DNA from 2 places in the Streptomyces sp. NBC_00663 genome. Region 1 is predicted to be linked to the other one. Evidence: riboswitches for the same ligand, from Rfam matches in the RefSeq annotation. Region 1 holds a riboswitch; the other holds the start of a gene.
What was found. Region 1 has a riboswitch for S-adenosylmethionine ahead of thrC (threonine synthase). Riboswitches for the same ligand answer to the same signal wherever they lie in the genome.
Positions count from the first base shown of each region.

Region 2: linked by a shared signal. The riboswitch ahead of OG866_RS31905 (aminotransferase class V-fold PLP-dependent enzyme) and the one ahead of thrC (threonine synthase) in region 1 are both predicted to bind S-adenosylmethionine.

Region 1 covers NZ_CP109027.1:5,324,855-5,330,364, reverse strand. Annotated here, with positions in the region: gene OG866_RS24285 (MoaD/ThiS family protein) at 1-71, opposite strand, end outside; gene thrC (threonine synthase) at 183-1,469, opposite strand; SAM riboswitch class I at 1,488-1,643, opposite strand; gene OG866_RS24275 (glucosyl-3-phosphoglycerate synthase) at 1,794-2,738, shown strand; gene OG866_RS24270 (alpha,alpha-trehalose-phosphate synthase (UDP-forming)) at 2,813-4,201, shown strand; gene otsB (trehalose-phosphatase) at 4,177-5,076, opposite strand; gene OG866_RS24260 (DUF3263 domain-containing protein) at 5,251-5,478, opposite strand.
Region 2 covers NZ_CP109027.1:7,049,523-7,055,032, reverse strand. Annotated here, with positions in the region: gene OG866_RS31910 (serine/threonine-protein kinase) at 1-1,180, opposite strand, end outside; gene OG866_RS31905 (aminotransferase class V-fold PLP-dependent enzyme) at 1,255-2,616, opposite strand; SAM riboswitch class IV at 2,762-2,878, opposite strand; gene trpD (anthranilate phosphoribosyltransferase) at 2,954-4,018, opposite strand; gene qcrB (cytochrome bc1 complex cytochrome b subunit) at 4,154-5,510, opposite strand, start outside.

The DNA of each region.
Region 1 (5,510 bases):
TCGGCGGCGACCTCGGCCTGCCCGCCGGTGTAGGTGCGCAGGATGGTGGGGATGCGGACGGTGACGCTCATTTTCAAGACCTCCGGTCAGGTAGTCGCCCTCAGGGGCGCGGGGCTGTATTGACTTGCGGCTACCGCCGCCTGGGCGCGACCAGCCCCCACCGGCCCGCAGACGAACAACGACTAAGCGAGACCAGCCTCGCGGAACGAATCAAGGTTGGGGCGAATCGTCGCGGTCAGCCCCGTCCCGGCCACCGCATCCAGCGTCTTGAGCCCATCGCCGGTGTTCAGCACCACCGTCGTCAACGTCGGATCCAGCAGCCCGTTCTCGATCAGCTTGCGGGTCACGCCGACCGTCACGCCACCGGCCGTCTCCGCGAAGATGCCCTCCGTGCGGGCCAGCAGCTTGATCGCGTCGACGATCTGCTCGTCGTTCACGTCCTCCACCGCACCGCCGGTGCGACGCGCGATGTCGAGGACGTAGGGGCCGTCGGCCGGGTTGCCGATGGCGAGGGACTTGGCGATGGTGTTCGGCTTCTGGGGACGAACGACGTCGTGGCCCGCCTTGTAGGCGACCGACACCGGCGAGCACCCCTCCGCCTGCGCACCGAAGATCTTGTACGGCTTGTCCTCGACGAGGCCGAGCTTGATCAGCTCCTGGAGCCCCTTGTCGATCTTCGTCAGCTGGGAGCCGGAGGCGATCGGCACGACCAGCTGGTCCGGCAGCCGCCAGCCGAGCTGCTCGCAGATCTCGTACGCGAGGGTCTTGGAGCCCTCGGCGTAGTACGGCCGCAGGTTGACGTTGACGAAGCCCCAGCCCTCACCGGCCGGATCGCCGATCAGCTCGGAGCAGAAGCGGTTCACGTCGTCGTAGTTGCCCTCGATGCCGACGAGCTCACCGCCGTAGACCGCGGCCATGACGACCTTGCCCTGCTCCAGGTCGTGCGGGATGAACACGCAGGAGCGGAAGCCGGCGCGGGCGGCGGCGGCGCCGACGGCACCCGCGAGGTTGCCGGTGGAGGAGCAGGAGAGGGTGGTGAAGCCGAAGACCCGGGCGGCCTCGATGGCCTGGGCGACGACGCGGTCCTTGAAGGAGTGCGTCGGGTTGCCGGAGTCGTCCTTCACGAACAGCTTGCCGGCCTCGACACCCAGCTCACGGGCCAGGTTGTCGGCCTGGACGAGCTTGGTCCAGCCGGGGTTGATGTTGGGCTTGTCGGCCACGTCCGCGGGGACGGGCAGCAGCGGCGCGTAGCGCCAGATGTTCGCGGGTCCCGCCTCGATCCGCTTGCGGAGCTCCTCGGCGTCGTAGGCGGAGAAGTCGTACGCGATCTCGAGCGGGCCGAAACACTCCTCGCAGGCGAAGACCGGGCCGAGAGGCACCCGGTGACCGCATTCGCGGCAGCTGAGCGCCGCGGCGGGGCCGAGGTCGACGGTGGTTCCGGTGGTGTTTGCGACAGTCTGCGCAGCCATGAGAGGCGAGGCCCTTTCTCCTCATCTTCCTCACGACGCATCTCGCCGTGAGACGGATTTGGCACCTTCCCGAGTCGGGAGCCTCGCGGAGCGATCAACAATGATCTACGAGTACCGACTGGAGGGTTGCCGGGGCTTCATCGGGCCGTATCCCTCTGCCCCTCTGGATGAGCGGTATGAAGTTGTGAACGTCGGACCATCCAGGACATGTGATGGTCATCCGCGTTGTTCAAGACTGTAACCGACGAGGTGGACAGTTGAGATAGACGTCCGAACCGCGAGATGGATCACAAGTAGTGGATCACAAGTAGAGGAGTCGCCTACGTGCTGGAAGAAGTCGAGCGCTGGCTGACCACCCGCTCCTGGTCCGTGACCGACCGGCCGCTCCACCAGATACTGGCCGCCAAGCAGCGCACGGGCCAGTCGGTCAGTGTGGTGCTGCCCGCGCTGAACGAGGAGGAGACGGTCGGCGACATCGTCGCGATCATCCGTCACGACCTCATGCAGCAGGTCCCGCTGGTCGACGAGATAGTCGTCGTCGACTCGGGGTCGAGCGACCGTACGGCGGAAGTGGCGGCCGCGGCCGGGGCCACGGTGGTGCACCGCGACGCGATCCTGCCCCGCCTGCCCGCCGTCCCCGGCAAGGGCGAGGTGCTGTGGCGCTCGCTGCTGGTGACCAGCGGCGACATCGTCTGTTTCATCGACGCCGACCTGAAGGAGTTCTCCTCCGACTTCGTCGCCGGGATCGTCGGCCCGCTGCTCACCGAACCCGGGGTCGACCTGGTCAAGGCCATGTACGACCGTCCGCTCGGCGGCGCCGCGGGCCAGGGCGGCCGGGTGACCGAGCTGATGGCCCGCCCGCTGCTGAACATGCACTGGCCGCAGCTGGCCGGTTTCGTCCAGCCGCTGGGCGGTGAGTACGCGGCCCGCCGCTCTCTGCTGGAGCAGCTGCCGTTCCCGGTCGGCTACGGCATCGAGCTCGGCATGCTCGTCGACGCCCTGCACCTCGTCGGCCTCGACGCGCTCGCCCAGGTCGACGTCGGTGTCCGCAAACACCGTCACCAGGACGGGCAGGCCCTCGGCCGGATGTCCGCCGCGATCTACCGCACCGCCCAGCTCCGGCTGGCCCGCGGCCACCTCGTCCGCCCCTCCCTCACCCAGTTCGAACGCGGCGAGACCGGCTTCGAGCCCCGCACCTACTCCGTGGACACGGAGGAACGCCCGCCGATGGCGGAGATCGCGGAGTACGCGACCCGCAAGGTGGCCTGAGCCTTGCGGTCGGGCGGGCCGCATCGGACCGGACGCACGTTTGAGTGTTCCGTGGCCGGGCTAGGTTGATCCGTATGGCTTCAACGTTCGGTGCTGCTCAGGTACTGGTGGCCTCCAACCGTGGCCCGGTCTCCTACGAGGTCCGGGCGGACGGCACGCTGTCCGCCCGGCGCGGTGGGGGTGGGCTGGTCTCGGGGCTGTCGGCGATCGGCTCCGACGCGGACGCCCTGTGGGTCTGCTCGGCGCTGAGCGACGGCGACCGCGAGGCGGTACGGCGCGGGGAGGGCGAGGCCGGCGTACGGATGCTCGACATCCCCGCCGGCGTGCACGCGGACGCGTACAACGGCATCGCCAACTCGGTCCTGTGGTTCGTCCACCATCTGCTGTACCAGACCCCGCTGGAACCGGTCTTCGACGCGGAGTTCCGGCGGCAGTGGGCGTCGTACGAGACCTACAACCGCGCCTTCGCCGAGGCGCTGGCGGCGGAGGCCGCGCGGGGCGCGGCGGTCGTGGTGCAGGACTACCACCTCACGCTGGTGCCGGGGATGCTGCGGGAGCTCCGCCCCGACCTGCGGATCGGTCACTTCTCGCACACCCCGTGGGCCCCGCCGGAGTACTTCCGGATGCTGCCGGACGACGTGGCCGAGCAGGTGCTGCGGGGCATGCTCGGCGCGGACCGGCTGGGGTTCCTGACCCGGCGCTGGGCATCCGCGTTCGAGGCGTGCGCGACGGAGATCGTCGGCGGGCTCGGGGACACCCGGGTCGGTGTGCACGGGCTCGGCGCGGACGCGGACTTCCTGCGCAAGCGGTCGCACGAGGCGGACGTGGCCGAGCGGATGGCGGCCCTGAGGACGGAGATCGGCGCGGGCCGCCGCACGATCGTCCGGGTCGACCGCACCGAGCTGTCGAAGAACATCGTCCGCGGTCTGCACGCGTACGAGCATCTGCTGGCGACCCGCCCCGAGTGGCGGGAGCGGGTCGTGCACGTGGCGTTCGCCTACCCCTCCCGGCAGGACCTCGCCGTCTACCGGGACTACACGGCCGAGGTGCAGCGCTTGGCGGACGAGATCAACTCGGCGTACGGAACGCCTGGTTGGGCCCCGGTGGTGCTGCACGTCAAGGACGACTTCGCCCGCTCCCTCGCCGCGTACCGGCTTGCCGACGTGGCCCTGGTCAACCCCATCCGCGACGGCATGAACCTGGTCGCGAAGGAGGTGCCGGTCGTCTCCGACGAGGGGTGCGCGCTGGTGCTGTCGCGGGAGGCGGGGGCGTACGAGGAGCTGGGCGAGGACGCGATCGTGGTCAATCCGTACGACGTGATCGGCACCGCCGACGCCCTGCACGAGGCGCTGACGATGGGGCCCGGGGAGCGGGCGGAGCGCACGAAGCGGCTCGCCGCCGCGGCCACGGCGTTGCCGCCCGCGCAGTGGTTCCTGGATCAGCTGGCGGCGTTGCGCTCCTGATCACCGGGGGAAGTTCCGGGAAGCTCTTCCGCCAGTCGCCGCAGCAGTCGTACCAACCCCGCCGGGCCGTCCACCACCAGGTCGGCCCGTTCCTTCAGCTCGGCCACCTCCTCGCTGCCGGTGCTGCACACCAGCAGCCCGGGGATCCCGTCGGAGCGGAGCTTGTCCACGGCGGCGAAGGCGGGGAGGTCTCCGAGGTCGTCGCCGGCGTAGAGCACGGCCTCGGCGCCCAGCTCATGGACGTACTCCGTCAGGGCCCGGCCCTTGTCCATGCCCGGCGGGCGGAGTTCGAGGACGAGCCGGCCGGGTTCGACGATCAGGCCGTGGCGGGTGGCGAGGTCGGTGAGAGGGCCGCGCAGTGCGTCGAAGGCGGCCTGCGGGTCCTCGGCCCGGCGGGTGTGGACGGCGACGGCCCGCCCCTTCTCCTCGATCCAGGTGCCGTGCCAGGCGCCGATGCCGTCGAGGAAGCCGGGGAGTTCGGCGCGGACGGCGGCGACGCCGGGGTGCGGGGCGGGGGCGGTGACCTCGCCGCTGACGGCGTCCCAGCGCTCGGCGCCGTAGTGGCCGAGGACGACGAGGTGTTCGAGGCCGGGGACGCCCGCGAAACCGCCGAGGCGGACGGCGACACCGGCGGGGCGACCGGTGACGACGGCCACGGAGGCGAGCTTCGGGGCGAGGGCGGCGAGCGCGGACACGGCGTCGGGGTGGGCCCGGGCCTGTTCCGGGTCGGCCACGATCGGCGCGAGCGTCCCGTCGAAGTCGAGCGCGACGACCGTCCTGCCGGGCCGCGCGAGCATCGCCGCGAGCCCTTCGCGTCCGGCCTGGGTCACCGGCGTGCGCGGGAAGTCGTCCGTGGAGTCCTTGTGGCTGCCCATAGAGGGACCATATCCACGGCGCCGGATCGCACGCCTTTTTCTCGCCCCCGCCGCCCCTACCCGTTCCCATCCCTGGGGGCTGCCGCCCCCAGACCCCCGCTTCGGCCCCGAAAGGGCCTCGTCCTCAAACGCCGGACGGGCTGAAAGAAGCGTCCGTGTCGGTCAGTCCCTCCGTCACCTCTCCGACCTGCGTGCGTCGCGCACCCTGCGCAGGCGGTTCACCGTGACCGGGTCGTGGGCCAGGGCGCGTGGGTCGTCCAGCAGCGCGTTGAGGAGCTGGTAGTAGCGGACCGGGGCCAGGCCCAGTTCCTCGCGTATCGCACGCTCCTTCGCGCCGGGGCCGGTGAAGCCGCGGCGTTCGAGGGCGAGGATGGCCTGTTCTCGGGGGGCCAGGTCGTTCATGTCAGCGACCGTAGCCCCCGCCACTGACAAGC
Region 2 (5,510 bases), 1.7 Mb from region 1:
CGAACCCCGGCGTATTCGCGCTCCCGCTCTTCCCCCCGCCCTCGCTACCGGCCTCCGAGCGCCCGAGCCACCACCAGCCGCCCACTCCCCCGGCGCCGGCGACCACGGCCCCGCCCACGGCGAGGCGCAGCAGCCCGCGCCGCGAGGGCCGTACGTCCGCCACCTCGGCCTCGGGCGGCGCAGCCTGAGGTGTCTCCGCCACCTCGGCCTCGGGCCGCACCACGTCAGGCGTCTCCGGCACCGGCGCCATGTACTCGACCCGGCTCTCCCGCTCTCCCGACTCCCGCTCGGGAAGCCAGAGTTCGCCTCCCCGAGAAGCCTCGGGCTCCGGGCCCGCACCCGTGTACCAGCCAGGATGCAGTCCGCCGCGCGGCGAACCCCCCACGGCCTCGACGACGTCCTTCGGCATCGGCCGCTGCCCCGGCTCGTCCCTGAGGCACGCCTCCACCAGCGGCAGCAGTTCCTCCGGTACGCCCGTCAGGTCGAAGTCCCGGGTCAGGATGCGCAGCAGGATCACCGAGTCCTGGCCCTCGCCGAAGGGCTCGCGCCCGCTCGCCGCGTACGCGAGGACCGCGCCGAGGGAGAAGACGTCGCTCGGCGGGCCGACCTTGCCACCGTTGCGGATCTGCTCGGGCGAGACATAGCCGACCGAGCCCACGATCGCGCCCGTACGGGTCATCGCCGTGGCTTCGAGGGCCCGTACGATCCCGAAGTCGATGACCCGCGGACCGTCCGGCGCCAGCAGGATGTTGGAGGGCTTCAGGTCCCGGTGGACCATGCCCCGCGCATGGATCGCGCCCAGCGCCTCACCCAGCGCGGCCCCCAGCACCCGCACCGCCTGCTCGGGCAGTGCCCCGCCGTCCATGACCGCGTCCCGCAGATTCGGCCCGTCCACGAACTCCGTGGCCATCCACGGGTGCTCGCCCTCCGGGTCGGCGTCGACCACGCGCGCGGTGTACGTGCCCGCCCCGCCGACGGTCTGCGCCGCCCGCACCTCCTGCCGGAACCGGGCGCGGAAGGTGCGGTCCTGGGCGTACTCGGGCCGTACGACCTTCACCGCCAGCCGCAGCCCGGTCCGTGACTCGGCGAGATACACCTCGCCCATGCCGCCCGAGCCGAGCCGGCCCCGTACCTCGTACGGGCCGACCCTGCGTGGATCCGTCGCGCGCAGCGCCTGCACTCCCGCTCCCCCTGTGTGTCGTACGAACGCCGTAGGGGAGGGTATCGGCAACCGCCGCCCAGCCGGTCAGCCGGTCAGACGGCGGGGACGCACCGTCCGTCCTCGGTCCGGTACCGCCACTTCGCACCGTCGCTCACCAGCTCGCGCACGGCGTTCACGAACCGCTCGACATGCTCGTCCGGCGTGCCCGCGCCGAAGCTGACGCGGATGGCGTTGAGGGACTTCTCGCCGGGCGCGGCCTCGGGGGCGCCGCACTCGCCCTGGGTCTGCGGGTCGCTGCCGAGCAGGGTGCGGACGAGGGGGTGAGCGCAGAAGAGGCCGTCGCGGACGCCGATGCCGTACTCGGCGGAGAGGGCGGCGGCGAAGTGGGAGCTGTTCCAGCCCTCGACGACGAAGGAGAGGACGCCGACGCGGGGGGCGTCGTCGCCGAAGAGGGAGAGGATCCGGACCTCGGGAACGTCGGCGAGGCCGCTCCTGACCTTCTCGATCAGGTACTGCTCGCGGGCGACGAGGGTGTCGAAGCCGGCCTCGGTCAGCGCCTTGCAGGCGGAGGCGATGGAGTAGGCGCCGATGACGTTCGGGGAGCCGGCCTCGTGGCGGGCCGCGTTCTCGTGCCACTCCACGTCCACGCCGCCGTCCTCGCGCCGGGTGACCTTGCGGCTGGCGCCGCCGCCGGCGAGGTAGGGCTCGGCGGCGGTCAGCCAGTCGGCGCGGCCGGCGAGGACGCCGGAGCCGAAGGGGGCGTACAGCTTGTGGCCGGAGAAGGCGACCCAGTCGACGTCGAGGTCGGCGACGGACACCGCGTGGTGCGGGGCGAGCTGGGCGGCGTCGAGGACGATCCGGGCGCCGTGCGCATGGGCGGCGGCGGCCAGCTCGCGCACCGGCCACAGCTCGCCGGTGACGTTGGAGGCGCCGGTCACACAGACCAGGGCGGGGCCGTACGGGTCGCGGTCGGCGAGGGCCTGCTCCAGGGTCTCCACGGCCTGCTGGTGGGTGCGGGGGGCGTCGAGGTAGGTCACCCGGGCGTCGCGCCAGGGCAGCAGCGAGGCGTGGTGCTCGGTCTCGAAGACGAAGACCTGGCAGTCGGCGGGCAGGGCGGCGGCGAGCAGGTTGAGCGAGTCGGTGGTGGACCGGGTGAAGACGACCTGGTCGCCCTCGCGGCAGCCGAGGAACTCGGCGACGGTGTTCCGGGCGTTCTCGAAGAGGTCGGTCGACAGCTGCGACAGGTACCCGGCACCGCGGTGGACGCTGCCGTAGTAGGGCGCGTAGGCCGCCACGTCGTCCCAGACCCGCTGGAGGGCCGGCGCGCTGGCCGCGTAGTCGAGGGCCGCGTAGGTGACCTCGCCACCGGTGACGAGCGGGACGGTGACATCCCGGCCCAGAACGGGCAGCGGAGAGCAAATGGTCCGGGTGGCGGCAGCGGTGGAGACAGACATGGGGGACTCCCGTGAGAGGGCATGCTGAAGCAGGGCATGCGGGGAAGAGGAAAAGGGTGCGCGGAGGCGGGGCTCGGCGGCCCTATCGCATTCGCTTGCTCACGGAAGACTCCCTCGAACGACCAGGACCCCTGGTTTCGAGAGGGGCCCGCGCTTGCCGTAGACCTCGCTGCCTACGGCCTGGTCTTCACCCGGGGCACCCCGCCACGGACGGAGGGTTGCCGGACAGTCGGCCGGGGCCTCATGACTGTCACTCATGACCTGGTACAGGAACGTACGCGATGTGATCGTCGTCCCGCAACCCGCGTCCGGATCGCGGGACGACCATCGATACCGGCTACCGGTTGCTGGCCGCCACCCAGCGCTCCAGAGTCCGCTTGGCCGCGCCGGAGTCGATGGACTCCGCGGCCTTCGCCATCCCGTCCCGCAGCTGGTCCGCCAGGGACGCCCCGGTCGGCTCCAGCGCGACGAGCGCCGCCGCCGAGTTCAGCAGGACCGCGTCCCGGACCGGACCCGTCTCGCCGTCGAGGAGTCTGCGCGCCACGTCCGCGTTGAACGCCGGGTCGCCACCCCGCAGCGCCTCCACCGGCACCAGCTCGATGCCGACGTCACGCGGGTCGAAGGCCTCCTCGGTGACCTTGCCGTCGCGCACGACCCACACCCGGGAGGTGGACGTCGTCGTCAGCTCGTCGAGGCCGTCGTCACCGCGGAAGACCAGCGAGGAGTTGCCGCGCTCGGCGAAGACCCCGGCGACGATCGGCGCCATCAGCGGGTCGGCGACGCCCACCGCCTGCGCCCTGACCTTCGCGGGGTTGGTCAGCGGGCCCAGCGCGTTGAACACCGTACGGATGCCCAACTGGCCGCGGGCGGCGCCCGCGTGACGCAGCGCCGGGTGGAATTTGATAGCGAAGCAGAAGGTGATGCCGGCCTCCTCGGCCACCTCGGCCACCCGCTGCGGGGTGAGGTCGAGGTTGACGCCCAGCTTCTCCAGGACGTCCGAGGAACCCGACGCCGACGAGGCCGCCCGGTTGCCGTGCTTGACGACCTTCGCGCCGGTGCCGGCCACCACGAGGGAGGACATCGTGGAGATGTTCACCGTCTTCGCGCCGTCGCCGCCGGTGCCGACGATGTCGACGGTCCGCCCGGACACCTCGATCACATTGGCGTGCTCGTACATCGCCTGGACGAGCCCGGTGATCTCCTCGACCGTCTCGCCCTTGGCCCGCAGGGCCACCACGAACCCGGCGATCTGCGCGTCCGTCGCCTCGCCGCGCATGATCTGGTCCATCGCCCAGGCGGTCGCGGCGGCGCTCTGGTCACGGCCGTACAGCAGGGCGTTCAGGACCTCGGGCCAGGAACGGCCCGCCGCGGTGTCGCCTCCAGCGGGGGTCACAGCGCTCATACGGCCGCTCCTGGGTGTCGTACAACAGGGTTCAACAGATGTTTGACCCCACCCTATCCAGCCCCGGGCACGGAGAAGGGCCCCCGTCCGAAGACCGGACGGGGGCCCTTGCACAGCGCGTGGCGAGCGCAGCGATCAGTGGTGGCCGTGGCCGCTCGTGATCTCCTTGTACTCCTCGACGGTGGGCTTGGCGATCTGCGACTCGTCGCCGAAGTACGCCTCGCTGAGCTTGACGCGCAGCTTCTCGGAGCCCTTCACCTTGCGCTCGACGCCGTTGTCGTCGACCGTCGGGCCGATCTCGGCCGGCTTGTACTGCTCGTGCGCGGTGAGCGTGTGCAGCGCGTCCTGGCTGAGCGGCTCGTGCACCTCGATGAACTCACCGTGCGGCAGGCGCTTGATGATGCCGGACTCGCGGCCGTGCAGCACCTTGTCCTTGTCGCGGCGCTGGAGGCCCAGGCAGATCCGCTTGGTGACGATGAACGCGAGCACCGGCGCGACGAAGAACGCCACACGGACGAACCAGGTGATCGAGTTGATCGACAGGTGGAAGTGGGTGGCCCAGAGGTCGTTTCCACCACCGACGAGCAGCACCATGTACCAGGTGATCCACGCGACGCCGAAGGCCGTGCGGGTCGGGGCGTTGCGCGGGCGGTCCAGGATGTGGTGCTCGCGCCGGTCGCCGGTGACCCAGGCCTCGATGAACGGGTAGACCGCGATGGCCACCAGGACCAGCGGGAAGATCACCAGCGGGATGAACACACCCAGGACGAGCGTGTGACCCCAGAAGTTGATCTCCCAGCCCGGCATGACACGGATCAGGCCCTCGGAGAAGCCCATGTACCAGTCGGGCTGGGCGCCCGTGGACACCTGGTCCGGACGGTAGGGGCCCATGGACCAGATCGGGTTGATCGAGGCGATCGCCGCGATGGCCGAGATGACACCGAAGACCAGGAAGAAGAAGCCTCCGGCCTTGGCGGTGTACACCGGGAACAGCGGCATGCCGACGACGTTCTTGTTGGTCTTGCCGGGGCCCGCGTACTGCGTGTGCTTGTGGACGAACACCAGGATCAGGTGGCCGACCATGAGGCCGAGCATGATGCCCGGCAGCAGCAGCACATGGATCGAGTAGAAGCGGGCCACGAAGTCGCCGCCCGGGAACTCGCCGCCGAAGAGGAAGAACGACAGGTACGTGCCGACGATCGGCACGGACAGGATCGCGCCCTCCATGAAGCGGACACCGGTGCCGGAGAGCAGGTCGTCAGGGAGCGAGTAACCGGTGAAGCCGGTGAACATGCCCAGGACGAACAGCAGGAAGCCGAACAGCCAGTTGACCTCACGCGGCTTGCGGAACGCACCCGTGAAGAAGACGCGCATCATGTGCACGAACATGCCGGCGAGGAAGATCAGCGCCGCCCAGTGATGGATCTGCCGGATCAGCAGACCACCGCGCACATCGAAGGAGATGTGCATGGTCGAGTTGAACGCCTCGGAC